2 regions of the Caballeronia sp. LZ033 genome follow, and region 2 is predicted to be linked to the other one. Evidence: predicted binding sites of a transcription regulator. Region 2 holds the regulator's gene; the other holds the start of a gene.

Region 1 (10,836 bases), 880 kb from region 2:
GTGATCGAGCTGCTGGATGCGCTCGCCGAGGTCCGTCTCCATCACCGTGATGCCGCGCGGCTCGAGATAGTCGCGCATGTAGCATTCGTCGGTGAGCATCGACTTGCTCTTCACGAGGGCGGTCATGCCGCGCTCGCTCATCAGCTGGTAGACGAGCTCGTTGTGTTCCTGCGCGTTCGCCGCGAAATGCACGGTCACGCCGTTCTTCTCGGCCTGATCGGCGAACTGCGCGAGGTAGTCCGCGAGATGCGACAGCGTGTGTTCCTTGATGCCCGACGCCAGATCGCGCATCGTTTCCCATTCGGCGATGCCGTGCGCCTGCGCATCGCGCTTGGTGCGCAAGTCCCACAGGCGCTTGTCATGGAACGCGACGTGATCCGGTTTCTGCAGGAACGCGCTGGCTGCCTTCGCGTGATCGATACGGATGGTCTTGCTCATGCGCGCACTCCGTTCAGCACCTGCGCGATATGGATGAACTTCGCCTCTACTTTCATGCGTTCCGCGCAGCCCTGCTGGTGCATCAGGCACGACATGTCGCCCGACACGATGTACTCCGCGCCCGCGCCGACGTGATCGCTCACCTTGTCCTGCCCCATGCGCACGGAGACGGCCGCCTCGGTCACGGAGAAGGTGCCGCCGAAGCCGCAGCATTCGTCGGGACGCGCGGGCGTGACGAACTCGATGCCCTTCACGCCTTCCAGCAACGCGCGCGGCTTCGAGTACGGCGTGCCCGCGACTTCGGAATTCGACGTCTCGCGCAGATGCCGCACCGCGCTGCAACTGTTGTGCAGCCCGACGCGGTGCGGAAACTCGGCCCACGGAAACTCGCGCACGCCGAGCACGTCGTGAAGGAACTCGACCAGTTCGAACGTGCTGCGCCGCACCTTCTGCACCGCGCTGGTCTGCTCGATCGCGGTGAAGTGCTCGCGCACGTGATGCGTGCAGCTCGCCGACGGCCCCACCACGTAGTCATAGTCGGCGAAATTGCGCGCGAACACGCGTTCCGCGCCGGCGGCGTCCTTGTGTGCGCCGCTGTTGGCCATCGGCTGGCCGCAACAGGTCTGGTCCTGCGGATAGTCGACATCGAGCCCGAGCCGTTCGAGCAGTTCCAGCGTGGCGATACCGACTTGCGGATAGAAGGCGTCGATGAAACAAGGCACGAAGAGGGCGACTTTCATGAGGACCGATGGCGGATATCGATTGCGGGAACGGGGGCGAGTCTTTTTGGTAAGCTTGGTCTGACCACGACTTTAAAGAGATGCGTGTTTCGTGTCAAACTCGGGCACCTCCGAGTTTTCCACGTCCCGTCTGCATCGATCGATGACCTTCCAGCCCGTCCAATCGCATTCCTACGCCCGCGTGCGCATCTCGGACGTCGTGTCCGGACAGATTCGCGAGTTGATCTCGAACGGCACGTTGCTGCCCGGCCAGCGCCTGCCCGCCGAACGCGACCTCGCCGAACAGCTGAACGTGTCGCGTCCGTCGCTGCGTGAGGCGCTGATCCGGCTGGAATCCGATGGCTTCATCCGCGCGGCGGGGCGCGGAGGTTTCGTCGTATCGGATGTGACGGCGCCGCTGGTGTCGCGCCCGCTTGCCGCGCTGCTCGATCAGCAGCCGGACGCGAGCGCCGACGTGCTGGAACTGCGTCACGGGCTGGAGACCCTGTCCACGGCCTACGCCGCCGAGCGCGCCACCGAGGCCGATCTGGCGCGTATCGCCGCCGCGTTCGGTGCGCTCGAGGCCGCGGTGGCCAGCAAGAGCACGCGCATCGCGGAGAAGGACGCGGCCTTCCATCTGGCCATCGCCGATGCCACGCACAACGTCGCGCTGACGCACGTCATGCATGGGTTGAACGAGCTGGTGCGCGAATCGATGCTGACGTCGCATCGGCTGGTCGACTACGACGACGAAGTCGAGGCCAACCTGATGGCGCAGCATCGCGCGATGTTCGATGCGATCGTCGCGCGCAACCCTTCACGGGCGCGGGAATGCGCAGGCGAGCATCTGGACTATGTGCGGACGCTTTATCGCGATCGTCCGGCGCGCAAGCGGGCTTAAGCGTAATGATTACGTAAGCTCGAGATAGGACATGACCTACAAAGCTTTCGGACTTGCACGGCTAACGTGCATGCGCCGCCTTCGCGATACTGGAACCGTCAAAAACAAACACGCGAAGGAGGACAACATGCCTTACTTGCTCGGATGGCTGCTCGGCGTGCCGGTGGTGGTTCTGGTGATTCTCTACCTGATCTTCCATTGAACGGACCCGATGTGCGACACATCGAAAGAACCCAGGGGCGTCGATACAATACGACGCCCCTCTTCTTTTCCGGATGATGTCGATGAAGCGTCCCGTCCTCGCTTTCGCACTGCTGGCCTCCTTCTACGGCGCGGGACTCGCGCATGCCGAGGAAATCGCCAGCGTCAATACCAACTTCCGTTTCACAGGCTCTGACCGCGTCACCGTCGATGCCTACGACGACCCGCTCGTGCAAGGCGTGACCTGCTACGTTTCGCGGGCGCGCACGGGAGGCGTGAAGGGCACGCTGGGCATCGCGGAAGATCCGACCGAAGCGTCGATCGCATGTCGCCAAGTCGGCCCGATCAGATTCTCCCAGCCGCTCAAGCAGAAGACCGACGTCTTCTCGGCGGGCATGTCGTTCATCTTCAAAACCCTGCACGTGGTGCGCGTGGTCGATACGAAGCGCAACACGCTCGTCTATCTCACTTACAGCGACCGCATCGCGACCGGCAGTCCGAAGAACAGCGTAACCGCCGTGCCGGTGCCGGAAGGCACGACCATACCGGTGAAGTGACAACGTTATAGACTGACGGTTTCCCTCCTTTACCCGCCCTTACGCCATGAACGCCGCCCATTTCCGCGATGCCGCACGCTACTGGCGCTCGCCGCTCGTGCCGGACGCGGACATGGTGACCGCGGAATACTACGACCACGAATTCACGCCGCACTGGCACGACGCCTACACGGTGCCGGTGATCGAGGCCGGCGCGGAATGCTTCGACTATCGCGGCGCGCACCACGTGGCGGAAACCGGTTCGGTGCCTGTGATCAATCCGGGCGAAGTGCATACGGGCGCGCGGGCAGTCGATGTCGGCTGGCGTTATCGCGTGTTCTATTTGCCGGTGCCGTTCGTCGAGGACCTGGCGCACGATCTGTGCGGACAACGCGCCGTCGCGCCCCGGTTTCCGGATCACATCATCCGCGACGCCGATCTCGCGCGCCGCCTCGTGCATGCGCATCGCCTGCTGGAGCGCGGCGCGGATCCGCTCGAGGCCGAACTGGCTCTCGTCGATGCCGTCACCACGCTGGTCGGCCGGCACGCGCTGGAACATGTGGGGGCGCCGTCGCTCGCCGCCGACGCGCAGCGCGTCGAAACCATGAAGTCGCGTCTCGCCGACGACCTGCTCGAACCCGTCACGCTCGCCGAACTGGCGCGCACGGTGGGCCTGTCGACCTTTCACGCCGCCCGTCTGTTCGCGCGCACGACCGGTCTCGCGCCGCACGCCTGGCGCAACCAGATGCGTATCGTGCGGGCGCTGCCCGCGCTGCGGTCGGGCGCGTCGGTCACCGACGTCGCAGCCGCCAGCGGCTTCACCGACCAGAGTCACTTCACGCGCCACTTCAAGCGCGCGTTCGGTGTGCCGCCGGGCCGCTGGCGCTGAGCGTCCGGCAATCAGCCACAGCGGAAGCGCCGGCAAGCGCAAGAACGTACAAGCCATCCGGACACCGCGTTGCGTATCCTCGCTGCCACAGGAGGAAATCTTGAAGGCAACATCCGCACAATCGTCCGCCATGCAGTCCGCACGGCACGCTACTCGACCATCCACGCCGCCATCCGGCCAGGCACTGCGCGAATTCGCCGCCGGCGCCCGCGACACCCTTCCAATGATGATCGGCGCCGCGCCCTTCGGCGTGATCTTCGGCACGCTCGTCACGGCCAGCCCGCTCTCGCTGTGGCACGGGCAGCTGATGTCGCTCGCCGTGTTCGCCGGATCGGCGCAATTCATCGCGGTCGGGTTGATCGCGTCGCATGCGAGCTTCGCCGTCATCTGGGCGACGACGCTCGTCGTCAATCTCCGTCATGTGCTCTATTCCGCGACGCTTGCGCCGTATGTCGCGCATCTGCCGCAACGCTGGCGCTGGGCGCTCGCCGCCGTGCTCACCGACGAAGTCTTCGCCGTCGCCTACGCGCACTATCAGAAGCGCAATCCCGGTGAGATCGGACCGCACTATTTCTTCGGCTCCGGCGTCGCGATGTATCTGAACTGGCAGGCGTGGACGCTCATCGGCCTGCTGTTCGGCGCGGCGTTTCCCGGCCTCAAGTCGCTCGGACTCGACTTCGCGATGGTCGCCACCTTTATCGCGATCATCGTGCCGCAGCTCGTCGCGGTGCGTTTCGTCGCGGCGGCGCTGGCCTCGGGCGTGCTGTCGTTCGCGTGGCAGGACTGGCCGTACAAGCTGGGCCTGCTCGCGGCGGTGCTCGTGGGCGTGGCGGTCGGCATGATGCTCACGCTGCGGGACCAGCGCGTGCAACGCAAGCAAGCTTCGAGGGAGCACGCGCAATGAATGCTGCCTCGAACTACGTGCTGCTCATTCTCGGCATGGCCGTGGTCACCTTCACGATCCGCGCCGCCGTGTTCGTGCTCGGCGAGCGCCTGCCCTTCCCGCCCATCGTGCGCACCGCGCTTTCGTTCGTGCCCGTGACGGTGCTGACCGCCATCATCGTGCCAATGACGGTTTCGCCGCACGGCGCCGGCGCCGAGATCACCTGGCGCAATCCGCAGTTGGTGGCGGCGCTCGTGGCGGTCATCGTATGCGTGCTCAGCAAACGGCCGCTGCTGACGATTGCGGTGTCTCTGACCGTGTTCTTCGTCTGGCAACTGCTGGTGTTGCGCTAACGTTTTCCCTCCATCGGCCGGCAAATCGCTTTCAAAAAGCGTGAAAAAAGCCTCAAGTTCCCGGAACCCGCGCCGATATCAGAAGCGAATGGCCTCCGCCCACAGAAGCGGGGCCACCAGCATCACCCGCTTCCGGCGCATCCGGAAGCGGAACCGGGAACCAACATGCGTCAAATCACCCTTTCGCTCCGCGAAGAGACGATCGCTTCCTTGCAGCGCGACTTCGACGCCTTCCTGCGTCTGTCGCTGAAGCTGGATCCGCAGTTCGTCACACCGTCGTTCGAAGACTTCCTGCGGGCGATCCTGCTCGACAACCACACGCCGCTCACCGAGCAGGCCGTGCAGCGCATGCTCTCGCACGGCCAGTACGCGTGGGCCAAGCGCGCGCTCGACAAGGAGTTTCCGGATGTCGTCGAGATCCTGATCCGCCAAGCGGCCGAACATGGCTTCGCGTTCGCGATTCGCGCCGACTGGACGGCGGAAGATCTCGTCAAGGCGTCGCGCGAATGGGCGGCGGCCATCGTCACCGAAGCCAAGGGCGACGTGTCGCAAGTGGACATGCTGGCCTCGCAGATCAAGTCCGCGGCGGCGGACATTCGCGAAGTGGAAGAGAAGATGCAGACGCCCGCATGGCGCCTCGCCGATTCGCTGCGCCAGCGCGTCTACGAAATGAAAATTTCGGTGGAAACGAGCATCGGCTCGACGGCGCGCGAGAAGCTCGGTGAACTGCGCTGCCTGCTGCGGCTCGGCATCGTGTATGGCTCGATCCAGAAACAGGAAGCGCAGCAAGTGCTCGAAATGCTGCGCTCGCTGCGCCCGGAATTGTTTGTCGAAGAGCCTTACGACGGCTACACGCGCTTCGCCGCCTGGCTGCGCAGCATCTTCTCGCCGCCGCGCACGCCGCGCGCCTCGCGCGCGCAGCGCTGATCGCGCGCCCTTCTTACTCCCACATCCCCTTCAGGCGCGCCGCGATATCCAGCTTGGCCTTCGCGGCTGCCGCCAGCCCCGCCGCCGTCGGCGCCGCGGGCGCGATGACCGGCGGCCAGGCCGCCGCCTCGAAATGCGGCAGCAGATGCGGCGGAATGAAGCGCGTACGCTGCGCCCACACGTGGCGGTCGCCGAGATGCGTCTGGTTGTGCACGTAGAAGCGCTGCGGCGTGATGACATGCAGGTCTTCCTTCGCCCGCGTCATCGCGACATACAACAGGCGCCGCTCTTCATCGATTTCCTCGTCGCTGCCCGTGCTCAGGTCGGACGGAATGCAGCCGTCCACGCCATTCAGCACGAACACGTTGCGCCATTCCTGGCCCTTGGCCGAATGGATGGTCGAGAGGATCAGATAGTCCTCGTCCAGCAGCGGCACGCCGGATTCGTCGCTGGTCGCGTCGGGCGGATCGAGCGTGAGTTCGGTGAGGAAACGTTCGCGCGTCGGATACGTCGACGCAATGCTCTCCATCTGCAGCACGTCGCCGATACGGATCGCCGCGTCCTCGTGATTGCGTTCGAGATGCGGCTCATACCAGCGGCGGATCATTTCGAACTCGGCCGGCCAGCCCGATTCGCGGCCGCACAGCTTCGCCATCAGCCCGACGAACCGCGGCCAGTCCTCGCTGGCGCGCGCCGGCGCCTGAAAACCGGCAATGGCCTGCGACGCCACCGCCTGCGGCGCGCTCACACTGTCGAGCAGCCGCCCGGCCAGCGCCGGCCCGATGCCCGGCAGCAACTGCGCAACGCGAAAGCCCGCGACGCGGTCACGCGGATTCTCGGCCCAGCGCAGCACGGCGAGCACGTCCTTGACGTGGATCGAATCGAGGAACTTGAGGCCGCCGAACTTCACGAACGGAATGTTGCGCCGCGTGAGCTCGATTTCGAGCGTGGCGCTGTGATGCGCCGCGCGAAACAGCACCGCCTGCGACTTGAGCTTCATGCCGCCTTCGCGCGCCTCCAGCACTTTCTCGACGACATAGCGCGCCTGATCGGCTTCATCGGCGACGCTGACGACGCGCGGCTTCTGCGCCGACGCCTTGTCGGTCCACAGGTTCTTCGTGTAGCGCTCGGACGCAAGCCCGATCACTGCGTTCGACGCCTCGAGGATCGGCTGCGTCGAGCGGTAGTTGCGATCCAGCGTGACGCTGGCGGCGGGCGGGTTGAAGTGGCCGGGGAAGTCGAGGATGTTGCGCACCGTCGCGCCGCGAAACGAATAGATGGACTGCGCATCGTCGCCGACGACGGTCAGGCCGCGTCCGTCCGGTTTCATCGCGAGCAGGATGGACGCCTGCAGGCGGTTGGTGTCCTGGTATTCGTCGACGAGCACGTGATCGAAACGGCTCGACAAGTCCGCCGCAACCGACGGCTCCGCCGCGAGATGCGACCAGTAGAGCAAGAGGTCGTCGTAGTCGAGCACGCTTTGCGACTGCTTGGCGTTGACATACGCGGCGAACAGGCGCTTCAGGTCGGCTTCCCACTCGCGGCACCAGGGGAACGACTGGTCGAGCACCGTGGCCAGCGACGCGCCGGTGTTCACGACGCGCGAGTAGATCGAAAAGCAGGTGGACTTGGCCGGAAAGCGCTTCTCCTTCGATGACAGGCCGAGCTCGTGGCGCACGAGATTCATCAGGTCGGCGGAGTCTTCGCGGTCGTTGATGGTGAACGACGGCGCGAGGCCGACGAGATCGGCGTAATCGCGCAGCAGCCGCGCGCCGACGCTGTGGAAGGTGCCCGACCAGGTCAGTCCCTGCGCGATGGCGCTGCGCGTGCCGAGCGCCTGGGTGGCGATGCGCGTCACGCGCCGGGTCATTTCGAGGGCGGCGCGGCGCGAGAAAGTAAGGAGCAGGATGCGATGCGGATCGGCGCCTTTCACGAGCAGGTGCGCGACGCGATGCGCGAGCGTATTGGTCTTGCCGGATCCCGCGCCCGCGATGACCAGCAGCGGCCCGCCACGGCGATCGGGTTCATCGACACCGAATTCGACGGCCTGGCGTTGTGCCTCGTTGAGCTTCGCGAGATAGTCCGCGACTTGTCTGGCGGTGGCATCGGCAGCGGTGTCGGCGGTATCGGGGAGCGTGAGCACGGGAGATGGGACTGGCTGGAAAAGAGTGACGCACACTGTATATCCATACAACCTTCGCGCGCAAGTCTTTGCCACGGCTCAGCTTTTGGCCCCCAAAAGACAAACGAGCCCGGTCCAACAGGAACCGGGCTCATCACGCCGATCAACGCGTTCAGACGATCAGTCAGCCTTCTTCGCGTTCTTCAGCTTGGCGTCCGCAGCGGCTTCGTTGGCTTCGGACTGGGCTTCGGTCTTCTTCTTGTCGGCCTTGGCCTGCGCGACAGCGGCGTCCTTGTCGGCCGACGCCTGCTTCTTCGCCGCCTTCTGATCGGCCTTCGTCATCGGCGCGTCGCTGGTGGTCTGCGCGAACGAAGCTGCGCTCGCGCTGGCCAGCGTCGCCGCGACAAGCGCGGCCATGAATGCCTTCGATCCTTGCTTCATAAGTCTTCCCTTGAACGTTTCCGCTTGGACAGCGACCCGCCTAGTGATCCGCTTAGTGCTGCAGTCCCGTGTCCTTCGGCGTGCTCGGCTCAGTGGCGTTCAGTTCGGCCTTGGCGGCGTCCTTGTCGGCCTTGCGATTGATCTTCGCGTTCTTGACCTCTTCCTTGTAGTCGGCCTTGGCCTGCTGGCGCTGCGCCTTCAGTTCGGCCTTCGACGCCTTCTTCGACGCGCGGTATTCCGCGTTGGCCTGTGCGTTGGCGTTGCGGCGCTGCACGAGCGGGTCCGTCGGAGCGGGTGCGACGAGGTTCTGCGGCGCCGGCGTTGCCGGTTGCTGGGCCTGCGCGGGCATCGCGTTGCCCGGCATCTGATTCGACATCTGGCCCGGCGCCGGCTGCATGGTCTGCGCCTGCGCGGGCGGGGGCGTCATGGGGGCCGGCTGCGTGCTTTGCGCGAAGGCGCTCGAAGCAGCGAGCGTGGCAATGGCGGTACCGATCAACAGATTGCGAGCTTGAGTCATGAGCGTGTCCTCTCTCTGGTTTGTGTGCCGCCGGAATGCGGTCCGCGCGGCGTTTGTCGATTTGGAAAGATGACCGAAGCTGTTTCAGTCAAACCGTCGGACCCGACGGTGTGCGGACGAGTTCTCCAAAAGCTGTCATTGTTACCGACGCTTTCATCTGGCTACATTTGCCAACCAGACTGCTTTCGAACCGTTTACCGGGGTCCCGTTTGCAAAGAGCACGGCGCATGCCCGGCGCGCGGGGCCGGTGGTTTATGATGGACGCCTACTTCCTGCAATCCTGCTTCGCCCGTCCATGCCGTCACTCCAATTCACCCTCACGGGCGACTTCGTCGAACTTCACAACCTGCTCAAGCTGATGGGTCTCGCGGACAGCGGCGGCTCCGCGAAAGCGCGCGTCGCCATGGGCGAAGTCACCGTCGACGGCCACGTGGAACTGCGTAAGACCTGCAAGATCCGCGCGGGCCAGGTCGTGAAACTCGACGGCCGGACCATCCGCGTGCGCGCCCCCGCGTGACGCATCGCGAAGCTTGAGCGCACGCGTCACGCGCTTGCCAAAAGCCCGGCATAAGCCGGCGCGTCATCGACAGGCCGCACGCGACGCAATAAGCTTGTCATCTTTCGTTTCGCGGCCTGGCCCCGGGAAAGGCGCGGAATAATCCTGACGTCGGCACGGTCAGGAAGCTTGCGTCCCCACGCCGCGCCGCCACGCCGCCACGCCGCCGTGTCCTCTCCGTTTGATTCGCTCTCAACCATGCAAGCCCAGACCACGCGCGCGCAGCGCGCGCATCAAGGACCGCCGAGCCTCACCCGTCACGCCGCCGACACCGCGCGCCTCGCGGCGCCGCTCGCCATCGCGCAGCTCTCGCAGATGGCAATGGGCGTCACCGACACCATCCTGCTCGGCTCGCTCGGTCCCGATGCGCTCGCCGCCGGCGGCCTCGGCGCGAATCTCTTCTTCGTCGTCGTGACGCTGCTGCAGGGCGTGCTGACGTCGGTGTCGGTATCGGTCGCGCACGCACGCGGCGCCAACGCCGACGAGCGCGTGCCGAGCATCTACTGGACCGGCTTCGTGCTCTCGCTGCTGCTCGCAGTGCCCGCCTTCGTGCTGCTGTCCTATGCCGAAGCCATCCTGCTCGCGTTCCACGAACCGGCGCTGCTGGCGAAGAACGTCGGCGAATACTGCGCGGTGTTGCGCTGGGGCACGCCCGGCAGTTTGATCGGCGTCGGCATGATGCGCGCGTTCCTGCCGGCCATCGGTGCGGCGCGCAGGCTGCTGTGGGTGTCGATCGGCGGAGTGTTCGTCAACGGCTTCCTCAACTACGGCCTGATTCACGGCGCCTATGGCCTGCCGCGCGAAGGCTTTCTTGGCTCCGCGGCGGCGACCACCCTCACCGTCTGGCTGATCGCGCTCGCACTCGTCGCGTTCCTGCATCTGCGGCCGCGCTATCGCCATTTCGTCACGCGCACGCGGCCGCGCCTGCCGCTGATGAGCGAGCTGTTCAGCATCGGCTGGCCGGTTGCGATCACCTACGGCGTCGAATCCACGCTCTTCCTCGCCACCGGCATGATGGTCGGCCTGCTCGGCGAAGCGCCGCTGGCCGCGCACCAGATCGCGCTCAACGTGGCGTCGGTGGCGTTCATGGTGCCGCTCGCGATCGGTCAGGCGGCGAACGTGCGGGTCGGCTACTGGGTCGGCGCGGGCGTGCCGGTCGCCGCGCGCCATGCGGGCTTCGTCGCGCTGGCGCTGGGCGTCGGCTTCATGATGTGCTCCGGCCTCGTGCTGATCACGGTGCCGCACGCGATCGTCGGCCTGTATCTGAAACTCGACGATCCCGCCAACGCTCGCACCGTCGCGCTCGCCGCGTCGCTGCTCGGCGTGGCGGCGGTGTTCCAGATCGTCGACGGC
Region 2 (10,836 bases):
AAACATATCGTGCTGATCGACACGATCGGCATGAGCCAGCGCGACCGCATGGTCTCCGACCAGATTGCGATGCTGTGCGGCGCGGGCCATCCGGTGCAGCGCATCCTGCTGCTCAACGCGACGAGCCACGGCGACACGCTGAACGAAGTCGTGCAGGCCTACAAGAGCGCGCCGGACCAGCCGCCGCTCGCGGGCTGCATCCTGACCAAGCTCGATGAAGCCACCAATCTCGGCGGCGTGCTCGACACGGTGATCCGCTACAAGCTGCCGGTGCATTACGTCTCGACCGGGCAGAAGGTGCCGGAGAACCTGTACGTCGCAACCAAGCGTTTTCTCATCAAGAGCGCGTTCTGCATTCCGCGCGACGGCTCGCCGTTCGTGCCGAACGAAGAAGAAGTCCCCGCGCTGCTCTCCGCGCTGTCCGCGCGTGCCTCGACCGACATGCATGGGGTGCACTTTGGATAAGTTCGTGCTCGACCAGGCAGAAGGTCTGCGACGGCTCCTCACGCGAGCCGGCTCGCGTGTGGTGGCGGTCGTGGGCGGCCCGGCGGGAATCGGTTGCACGTCGACGGTGGTGAATCTCGGCGCGGCGCTGTCGGTACATGGCAAGGATGTGCTTGTGATCGACGAGCACCGCAACGTGGCGTCGGCCAGCCGGCTCACCGGCATCGAGGATGCAGGCGCGGCTGCCGCGGTGATGACGGGCCGCAGCACGCTCGCGGAGGCCGCCGGGCGCACGCCGTTCGGTTTTTCGCTGCTCGCGGCGCCGCGTGATGAACGCATCAGCCATGACGCCGCGCAATGCCGTGCGTTGCTGGACGGTCCGGCGGACATCGTGCTGATCGACGCGCAGCTGGACCGGTATGGCGCGCTCTCGTCGCTCGCGGCGCAGGCGCATGACTTTCTCGTCGTGACGCGGGTGGCCGCGTCGGCGATCACCGAGGCGTATGCGTGCATGAAGCGTCTGCACTACGCCCATGCGATCGGCCAGTTCCGCGTGCTGATCAATCACGTGCAGAACCCGGCCGATGCGGCGGTCGCGTTCGACAACCTGTCGGGCGTCGCAAGCCGGTATCTGGCTGTGTCGCTGGTGCAGGCGGGATATGTGTCCGAGGATGCGCGCGTCGCTCGGGCAAAGGAACTCTCACGCTGCGCTGTCGAAGCGTTCCCGGCCACGGCCGCGGCACGCGACTACCGCGCGATTGCGGCGGAGCTCCTGCACTGGCCGATGCGCCCCGCGCCGTATGCGCGTGCGGCGGACGGCCAGGCGGACGCGCGAATTCCGGTTGGCGACTCTGAGCAGGGCGGACGGGAGACGGCGCATCGTGCGGCCGCGCTTCACGAAATGGCCATGAGCAGCACGGCGTCGATGTGATCAAGATAGGTGACCAAGATGTATAACGCCCAAGGCAAACTCTCACAGTCCGAAACGCTGACGAAATATGCACCGCTCGTTCGCCGGCTGGGGCTTCAGCTCGTCGCCAAGATGCCGGCGAGCGTCGATCTCGACGATCTCATCCAGGCCGGCATGATCGGCTTGCTGGACGCGGCCGGCCGCTACAAGGAAGACCAGGGCGCGCAGTTCGAGACGTATGCGAGCCAGCGGATTCGCGGCGCGATGCTCGACGAGCTGCGCGCCAACGACTGGCTGCCGCGCAGCATGCGCAAGACGTCGCGCGAAGTGGAATCGGCGGTGCACAAGGTCGAGCAGAACCTCGGCCGGTCCGCCAGCGAGACGGAGATCGCCGAGCACATGAAGATGCCGCTCGACGAATATCAGTCGATGCTGCAGGACCTGCACGGCGCGCAGCTGATCTATTACGAAGACTTCGACCGTTCCGCCGATGACGAGCCGTTCCTCGACCGCTATTGCGTCGACCGTTCGGATCCGCTGTCCGCGCTGATGGACGACAGCCTGCGCGGCGCGCTGATCGAAGCCATCGACCGGCTGCCGGAACGCGAGAAGCTGCTGATGAGCCTGTACTACGAGCGCGGCCTGAACCTGCGCGAGATTGGCGCGGTGATGGAAGTGAGCGAGTCGCGCGTGTGCCAGCTGCACAGCCAGGCCGTGGCGCGTCTGCGCACGAAGCTGCGCGAGCAGGCGTGGACCGGCGCCGAGGCGTAAGTCTGACGCTCGACGCGTGACGCATGAGACGAATGGCCCGCAGCGATGCGGGCCATTTGTTTAGCTGGTTTCGAAATCGTGGGTTTCGGCGAACACGGTCTTGCCGGCGCCCAGACTCTTGGCGCGATACATGGCGCGGTCGGCGGCGCGCAGCACGGTGTTCATGTCGGACGGGCGCGCGATCGTCGCGCCGGACAGCAGGCAGGCGCCGATGCTCGCCGATACCGATACCGCCCGCTCCTGCACCGACGTGATGGCGGCGAGCGCCGAGTGGATGCTGTCGGCCACGGCGAGCACCGCCGAGCGGTCCCGCACCTGATGCGCGAGCACGACGAATTCGTCGCCGCCGAGCCGGGCGATGGTATCGGTCCTGCGCAGGCGCGCCTCGAGTTGATGCGCGAACGATTGCAGCAGCACATCGCCGACGGCGTGTCCGTAGGTGTCGTTCACTTCCTTGAAACCGTCGAGGTCGATCAGCAGCAGGGCGGTGGCGTCATCGGCGTCGTGGCCGTCCTGGCTGGTTGGTGGCGCGGCCATCGCCCGATTGACGATCTTCTCCAGCGCATAGCGATTCGAGAGGCCGGTGAGCGGATCGGTGGACGCCTGGCGCGCGAGATCCAGATTGAGCTTGCCGAGCCGGTCGACGAGCACGCTCAGATACACCGAAGCCCCCAGCACGCTCAATCCCAGGCCGATCGCGGCCGGCAGGTTGGCATGCCACCAAGGTTGCCCGAGGCCGAGCGCGATCACCACGATGAGCGCCGTCGTACAGGACACCGCGAGCGTGCGCTTGCCATACCGGCATCCCGAGCCGATCAGGAACCAGAACATCACCCAGATGAGCGGCAGCGCGCTGGCGCCGCCAGCCGCGAGCGCGAGTCCGAGCAAGGCCTGATCGGCGATGGTCGTGAGCGTCAGGCGCGTTCCGGACATGGCGCTCGCGCGGCTCACGACCAATAGCGTCAGGGCGCCGTAAGACACATAGAGGGCGACGAGCCGCACGACCATCGACGCATCGTGCGACGGGCGCCACAAAGCGAAGAGGCCATACGCGAGCAGCACCGCTGTTCCCATCCAGACACGAAGCGTGGCCTGCTCCCGTTCGGGACTCCGGTGCCCGGACCCGATGAAAGCCTGGATCCGGCGTGCCGGTTGATGCGCCTGCTCCATATGAACCCCTGGCTGGTGATTTCTTGCTGTTATGGTGTGCTGCTGTCTCGTATGTGCGGCCCGGTCGCGGGAGGCGCTGTGAAGGTGTGCATCGGGTTGCACCGTCGCGCGACCCGCTATTCTGCTACTTTTTGCGATCTCGCTGCAGGATCGGTTGGGGCGAATGCGGACTCTTTGACTCTTCCCGGTCTTCCTGCTTACGGCTGATGACAATGCACAACAACGCTTCTTCCCTGCAAGGCGAATGGCTGGCGGTCTGCAACAGTGAGGACGTGCCGGAGGGCGGGGCGCGAGGATTCATCGTCGCGGATGAGCGCATCGTCGTGTGGCGGGACAGTCTCGGCGCGGCGCATGTGTGGCGCGACTACTGTCCGCATCGCGGGGCGCAACTGTCGCTCGGATCGGTATCGCGCGACTGGATCACGTGTCCCTATCACGGCTGGCGGTATGACATCGAGGGGCAGTGTCTGCATATCCCGTCGAATCCCGCACTGCGTCCGCCGAAACGCGCCTGCGCGACGACCTTTGTCAGCGACGAAAAGTACGGCGTGGTCTGGATGTGTTTCGGCGAGCCCGAGTATGCGCTCGATTTTTATCCGGATGCCGATGTGCCCGGCGGGCGTCGCATCAATCTCGCACCGCAGACGGTGAGGTCATCGGCGCCGAGAGTGGTCGAGAATTTTCTCGACATGGCCCATTTCTCTTTCGTGCACGCGGGGATTCTGGGCGAGCAGGCGCATACCGAGGTGCCCGATTACGAAGTCGTTCCGGTCGATGGCGGTCTCGAAGCGCGGCAGTGCCGTTACTGGCAACCAGCCGGCATGCCGGGGCAGGACGACGGCGCGATGATCGACTATGTGTATCGCGTCAGGCGGCCGTTGATTGCGAGCCTCACGAAGATGGCCGCCGGCGGGCAGGGCGCGCTGCACATCATGCTGGTGGCGTCGCCGGTGTCGGAGACGGAAACGCGGGCGTGGCTCGTCTCCGTTCATGAAGACGACTCGACGCACAGCGATCGGGAGCTTTATGACTTCAATATGGAGATCCTGCTGCAGGACACGCCGATCGTCGAATCGCAATGGCCGAAGCGCTTGCCGCTGGAACTCGATGCGGAGTTGCATCAGAAGTGCGACCGGATGTCGGTGGCTTACCGGAGATGGCTGGCGGAACTGGAGTTCGGATGGGGGACGACGGGTGGGGTGTAGCGGGGGTCTTGAGATTGGCGCGCCCGGCTGGGATCGAACCAGCAACCCCTGCCTTCGGAGGGCAGTACTCTATCCATTGAGCTACGGGCGCATCGGCGGTGGGCTGCTTATTTGACAAGGTAACAAGGCAAGCGGCTCAAAGAAAGCCAGCTGCAAGGCCCACGCGAATCCGAGAGGATACCTGTTTTCCATGACTCCGTCCATCGCGCGGCGCTGCAAACTCGATGCCCGCGTGCGCCACAAGCATCACACGATTCGGGTAAACGCCCGTCCGGTCGTGCTGCTGCCCTGTGCCGCCGTCCAAACGTTCCGTCTATAATCGACCGAGCCTTTCCCCACGGCTTGTCTCGGCGCACGGTCTGAGCGCCAAGGCAATGCATGCGGTAGCTGTCACGCTGTCACTGAACCGACTCACACCAAAAAACGGGAGACGAGACAAGCATGAGCGAAGCACCCCACGGAGCCCCGATCAAGACGCCCGGTCAACTCATCGTCGCGATCATTGCGGGATTCGGCATTCCAGTCGCCATCATCATTCTGCTCGCCGTCTATGTGAACAACTCGACGCGCACCGGCGCAGGCACCGATATCGAAGCCTCCGTGAAGGAGCGCATCGCGCCCGCCGCCCAGGTCGATGTCCGCGACGCCAATGCCCCGCGCGTCTACAAAACCGGCGAGGAAGTCTTCAAGGCCGTCTGCTCCGCCTGTCACGCCGCCGGCACCGCCGGCGCGCCCAAGTTCGGCGATGCCGGCGCGTGGGCGCCGCGCATCAGCGAAGGCTACGACACGCTGCTGCACAACGCGCTCAACGGCAAGGGCGCGATGCCCGCCCGCGGCGGCACGAATCCCGACGACTACAGCGACTTCGAAATCGCGCGCGCTGTCGTCTACATGGCAAACAACGGCGGCGCCAAGTTCGCGGAACCCGCGCAACCGGCGCCGGGCGCCGCGGCAAGCGCAGCCGGCGCTGCTTCCGCACCGGCGGCCGCGAGTTCCAACGACAACGCACAGGCCGCAGCCGCCGTCGCCGCGTTGGCGTCGGTACCGCAGGCCGCGCCGGCTCCGGCCGCGGGCGCCCAAAGCGCCGACGCCGCGCAAGCCGGCAAGGCGCTCTACGAGCAGGTCTGCCAGGCGTGTCACGCGGCCGGCGTGCTCGGCGCCCCGAAGTTCGGCGACAAGGCTGCCTGGGCGCCGCGTCTGAAAGAGCCGATGGACACCGTCTACAACTACGCGCTGCACGGCAAGGGCGCGATGCCGCCGAAGGGCGGATCGAATGCGCCGGACGCCGATGTCAAGGCCGCCGTCGACTACATGGTGAACGCGTCGAAGTAAGAGGCCAGGCCGCAAAGCAAAGAACCCTGCGCACGCGAGTGTCGCAGGGTTTTTTTCGAGTGCACTGAATGAACCCGACAGCGGCGATCAGCTCTTCTGCAGCATCGCCTTGAGCATCGCCATCCGGTCCTTCGGCGACAGCGGCGCTTCATCGGCAGTCGGCGGCGGCGCGTCGTCGAGCAGCATCTCGGGAATGAAGCGCGACGGTTCGCACACCACCGTCTCCCGCGCCCGCTTGCGTTTCTTGCACCAGTTCAGATGCAGGCTGCGCTGCGCCCGCGTGATCGCGACATACATCAAACGGCGTTCTTCCTCGATGCGCGCATCATCGACGGGCGTGTCTTCGTCCGAGCCGCCGCGATGCGGCATGATGCCTTCCTCGACACCCACCAGGAACACGTGCGGATACTCCAGCCCCTTCGACGCATGCACCGTCGACAGGCGCACCGCATCCGGATCCTCTTCCTTGCCTTCGAGCATCGACATCAGCGCGACGGTCTGGATCAGTCCGAGCAGGTTCTTGCCTTCGTCGGCGAGACCGTCGGCGGTGTCGAAGCCGGTCTGCTCCGTGCCCGGCGCGGCTTCGGGCTTGGTGCCCTTGCGCTTCAGCCATTCGAGGAACTCGAGCACGTTCTGCCACTTCGACTGCGCCTGCCGTTCATCGTAGGCATCGTAGAGATACGCCTCGTAGTGAATGGCCTCCATCATGTCATCGAGGACTTCGCTGGCCGGATCGCGCGCGGCGCGGTCGGACAGCCGGCGAATCCACTCGCAGAACGTGCGCAGCGGCTCGACCTGCCGCGCCGACAGACGCGCCTCGATGCCGCCCATGAACACGGCCTCGAACAGCGACACCTTCGCCGCGCCCGCGAACGCCCCGAGCGCTTCGAGCGTCGTGTTGCCGACGCCCCGGCGCGGCGTCGTGATCGCGCGGATGAACGCGGGATCGTCGTCGGGATTCGCGATCAGCCGCAGATACGCGATCAGATCCTTGATCTCGGCCTTGTCGAAGAACGATTGCCCGCCCGACAGCACATACGGAATGCGTTCACGGCGCAGCACCTGTTCGAAGATGCGCGCCTGGAAGTTGCCGCGATAGAGAATCGCGTAATCGCGGAACTGCGTGCGTCGCTCGAACTTGTGCGCCGAGAGCCGGAACACGACGGATTCCGCCTCATGCTCTTCGTCGTTGCAGCCGGTGACGGTGATCGTGTCGCCCATGCCGTGCTCGGACCACAACTTCTTCTCGAACAGTTTCGGATTGTTGGCGATGACGTTGTTCGCCGCGGTCAGGATGCGCACCGTCGAGCGATAGTTCTGCTCCAGCTTGATGACGTGCAGCTTCGGAAAGTCCTTGCCGAGCTGCGCGAGATTCTCGATCGTCGCGCCGCGCCAGCCGTAGATGGCCTGATCGTCGTCGCCCACGGCCGTGAACGCGGCGCGCGGTCCGGCCAGCAGCTTCACCAGTTCGTACTGGCAGGTGTTGGTGTCCTGGTACTCGTCGATCAGCAGGTAGCGCAGACGGTTCTGCCACTTGTCGCGCACCTGCTCGTTCTGCGCGAACAGTTGCGCCGGGCGCAGGATCAGATCGTCGAAATCGAGCGCCTGATAGGCATGCAGCGTGGCCGCGTAGCTGCGATAGACAATCGCTGCCTGATGTTCATCCTCGTTGCTGGCGAGCACCGATGCCTGATCGGGCGACACCATCGCGTTCTTCCACAGCGAGATGATCGATTGGATCTTGCGGATCAGCCCCTTGTCCGTGGTGCCGAGCTGCTCCTGGACCATGCCGAAACAATCGTCGGAGTCCATGATCGAGAACTGCGGCTTCAGGCCGACGTGCTCCGCCTCCTGCCGCATGATCTGTACGCCGAGCGAGTGAAACGTGCAGATGGTCAACTGATTGACAGGAATCCGGCGGCCTTCCTTGCCCGGTGCCGTGAGCGTCTTGCCTTCGAGCAGCTTGGCGGTGCGCTCGCGCATTTCGAGCGCGGCTTTGTTCGTGAACGTGAGCGCGGCGATGTGCCTCGGCTCGAAGCCGCGCCCCTCGATCAGATGCGCGATCTTCTGCGTGATCACGCGTGTCTTGCCGCTGCCTGCGCCGGCGAGCACGAGACAGGGACCATCGAGATAGCGCACGGCTTCGTTTTGCGCGGCGTTCAGACCTGCGGACATCGTTCTGGGCTTTGGATTCTGAGGCGCGCGGCATGCAGCCGCCGCATGAAGGAGTGCGCGATGTTAACACGATGCCAAGCGCCCGGTTCCGGCCCTGCTTACGGTCGGAGGGCGTGAAGCACGGGCTGCGGGCGTGCCACAATATCAAACCGCTTTCCACGACAGGATGCCCGCATGAGTTCAGCACTGAAAGTCGGCGTAATGGGCTATGGCCTCGCCGGCGCGACGTTTCACGCGCCCGTCATCGAGCATTGCGGCCGCGCCGAAGTGACCGCCATCGCGACCAGCCAGGCCGAGCGCGCACAGGCCGACTATCCCGACGCGCAAATCGTGGCGGACCTCGACGCGCTGCTGGCCGTTCCGGGCCTTCAGTGCGTCGTCATCGCGACGCCGAACGACACGCACTTCGACCTCGCGCACCGCGCGCTGTCGGCGGGCAAGCATGTGGTGGTCGACAAACCCGTCACGCTCAGCGCCGCCGATGCCCGCACGCTTGCCGATCTTGCCCGCCAGAAGGGGCTGCTGTTCGCCCCGTTCCACAATCGCCGCTGGGACGGCGATTTCATGACGTTGCGCGGCTTGATCGAAAGCGGGCGGCTCGGGCGCATCGCGCACTACGAATCGCACTTCGACCGCTTCCGCCCCAAGGTTCCGCAACGCTGGCGCGAGGAAGCGGCGCGCGGCGGCGGTCTGCTGTTCGATCTGGGGCCGCATTTGATCGACCAGGCGCTGACCTTGTTCGGCGCACCGGAGACGGTGACGGCGTTCGTCAAGACGCATCGCGATCACGCGCATGCACCGGATTACGTACATCTCGTGCTCGGCTACGACGACAAGCAAGTGATCCTGCACGCAAGCGCGCTCGCGGCGCTCGAGCCGCCTCGTTTTGCGGTTCACGGCACGCGCGGCAGCTACGTGAAGAGCGGGCTGGATACGCAGGAAGATCAATTGCGGGCCGGCATGCGGCCGGGCAATCCGGAGTTCGGCAAGAACCCACCGGGCCTGCTGCGCGAAGTGGACGGCGATCACGATCTGCGCCATGAATTCGCAACGAAGGATGGCGCGTACATCGAGTTCTACCGGGCGCTGGCGGCATCGATCCAGGATGGCAAGCCGTTCCCCGTATCGCCGCAGGACGCGGTGGATACGATGACGATCATCGAGCTGGCGATGCAGAGCGATCGCGAAGGGCGGAGCGTGGCGTTTGTGAGGGCGTGAGGGCGGAGGGTAATCGAAAGGCGTGAAACGGGCGGCATTGCTGCCTGCTTCGCGCCTTTCGTGTATTCCGGCAGGCGTTATTTCTGATTTTTTTCGAGATGGCGGTTTGGTTCGATTGCGCTGCTAGTATCAGCGCAGATCATGAATCGGAAATCCGGAGCAGTCGTCCTTGAATCTTCCAAAACTCGCCACGACGGAATGGCTCAGCGAAGTGATCGACATGACGATCACGACGAATGGCAATGCTTTCCGGATAAGGCGTATTGAGCGAGATGCCCAAGCGCTTCTTGAAAGGGGTGCGCAGCAGCGGGAAATGTGCTGGCTGATTCTGGCATTTGCCGCATTTCTGCGCGGCGACCGGAGCCAGTGCATACGGTGTATCGAAGCCGCTCAGGCACTCGCGAAACACGATGTGATGATTCTGGGCAATGCGGCCTCGCTCTTGAACAATGTCGGCATGCCGCGTCTCGCTGTCAATTATGCGCGCCGGGTAGTCGCGAACGCAGGCGATGACGCTCGGTTCAAGGTGAATGCTGCGCGGGTGCTTTTCGGAGCATTGCATTTCGAAGATGCGGCAAGGATCGTTCTTGCTCAGGAAAATCACAGCGCACTCACTGAGGTCGATGCATTTTTTGTATCCATCGAGGGAATTGTCGAGCGGCTTCAGAAAGGTAATGTCGGCATCGAGCTACGCCTGGCTCTGTTGGAATCGGCCATCGCGGCCCTCTGCGAGGAAGACTGTGTCATAAGACAAACCACCGTCGTGGTTTATCCGGACCATTCCATGCGATACGAGCTCTTCGTCGATCAATCCGCAAGCCGTTGCGCCAGCGTGAATTGCGCGATAGCGGACACGTTGACCGAACGCTTCGAGAACGCTCATCCTGAAGCCATCACTTTCGCGTGCCGCCCATTTGCGTCCTATATACCGGCAGGTTTGTCCATCGAGGTTGAACGGTGAGTATCGAAGTCGATGATCTATTGACGCTGGCGGAACAGTTGTCGGCGGGCAGTCACGAATGTGAATGGCGCGCGGGCGCCTCGCGCGCTTATTACGCCGCCTACCACAAGGCGCTCGTCGTGGCGGATCATTGCCTGCCCCCCAATCCGCAGCTTTGTGGTGGGCACGTCAAGCTCACTGAGCGACTCAAGGCAGGCGGCATGAAAGGACGATCGCTGGCCTATTCACTGATCGATCTCAAGCGCGTGAGGACAGATGCGGACTATCGGCTCGCTGAATCGTTCACACAGTCTCAGGCCACGGACCTTCTGGCAAATTGCCGTGCGTTTGTCCCTCGGGCAGACGCTTTCCGGGCGCACGTCGAACGCACTCAGGCCGCCGTTTCCTGATCGGCAGCGGCGCCTGCGTCGCCCCAACGGCCGAGCGCCATCCTGATGCGCCCCCAAATGTCCGCCCCCACCCATTCCGCCCCCGGATCAGTTTGACAACCCCAATTCGGTCGCGTAAATTCTGCCGCACGCGTCGGGAGAGCGCGTGGCCGCTGCTCAGGCAGTGTCGCCGCGCCGCCGAAGGGGCATACCCGCAAACTCTCAGGCAAAAGGACCGACGGCGTCGAGGAATCATTTCCTCGCACTCTGGAGAGCGGCAGC

What was found. Region 2 encodes FliA, which starts transcription of late flagellar genes. Its sites were predicted from a motif close to CTAAAGTTTNNNNNNNNNNNGCCGNTA; they were not measured.
Region 1: the regulator FliA is predicted to act here: its motif matches at 4,972-4,998, upstream of QCE62_RS10765 (DUF4088 family protein).

What each region holds. Positions count from the first base shown of each region.
Region 1 is NZ_JARUXQ010000001.1:2,292,038-2,302,873, forward strand. Features, by position in the region: gene QCE62_RS10725 (LUD domain-containing protein) at 1-438, opposite strand, end outside; gene QCE62_RS10730 ((Fe-S)-binding protein) at 435-1,178, opposite strand; gene QCE62_RS10735 (FCD domain-containing protein) at 1,321-2,058, shown strand; gene QCE62_RS10740 (hypothetical protein) at 2,090-2,260, shown strand; gene QCE62_RS10745 (CreA family protein) at 2,343-2,816, shown strand; gene QCE62_RS10750 (AraC family transcriptional regulator) at 2,863-3,684, shown strand; gene QCE62_RS10755 (AzlC family ABC transporter permease) at 3,815-4,588, shown strand; gene QCE62_RS10760 (AzlD domain-containing protein) at 4,585-4,920, shown strand; gene QCE62_RS10765 (DUF4088 family protein) at 5,086-5,847, shown strand; gene QCE62_RS10770 (ATP-dependent helicase) at 5,861-7,990, opposite strand; gene QCE62_RS10775 (hypothetical protein) at 8,150-8,410, opposite strand; gene QCE62_RS10780 (hypothetical protein) at 8,463-8,927, opposite strand; gene QCE62_RS10785 (RNA-binding S4 domain-containing protein) at 9,223-9,444, shown strand; gene QCE62_RS10790 (MATE family efflux transporter) at 9,682-10,836, shown strand, end outside.
Region 2 is NZ_JARUXQ010000001.1:3,169,929-3,180,764, reverse strand. Features, by position in the region: gene flhF (flagellar biosynthesis protein FlhF) at 1-465, shown strand, start outside; gene QCE62_RS14880 (MinD/ParA family protein) at 458-1,375, shown strand; gene QCE62_RS14875 (RNA polymerase sigma factor FliA) at 1,394-2,125, shown strand; gene QCE62_RS14870 (GGDEF domain-containing protein) at 2,186-3,199, opposite strand; gene QCE62_RS14865 (aromatic ring-hydroxylating dioxygenase subunit alpha) at 3,508-4,500, shown strand; tRNA gene QCE62_RS14860 (tRNA-Arg) at 4,516-4,591, opposite strand; gene QCE62_RS14855 (c-type cytochrome) at 4,942-5,832, shown strand; gene QCE62_RS14850 (UvrD-helicase domain-containing protein) at 5,920-8,007, opposite strand; gene QCE62_RS14845 (oxidoreductase) at 8,182-9,225, shown strand; gene QCE62_RS14840 (hypothetical protein) at 9,395-10,186, shown strand; gene QCE62_RS14835 (hypothetical protein) at 10,183-10,575, shown strand; glycine riboswitch at 10,700-10,802, shown strand; glycine riboswitch at 10,812-10,836, shown strand, end outside.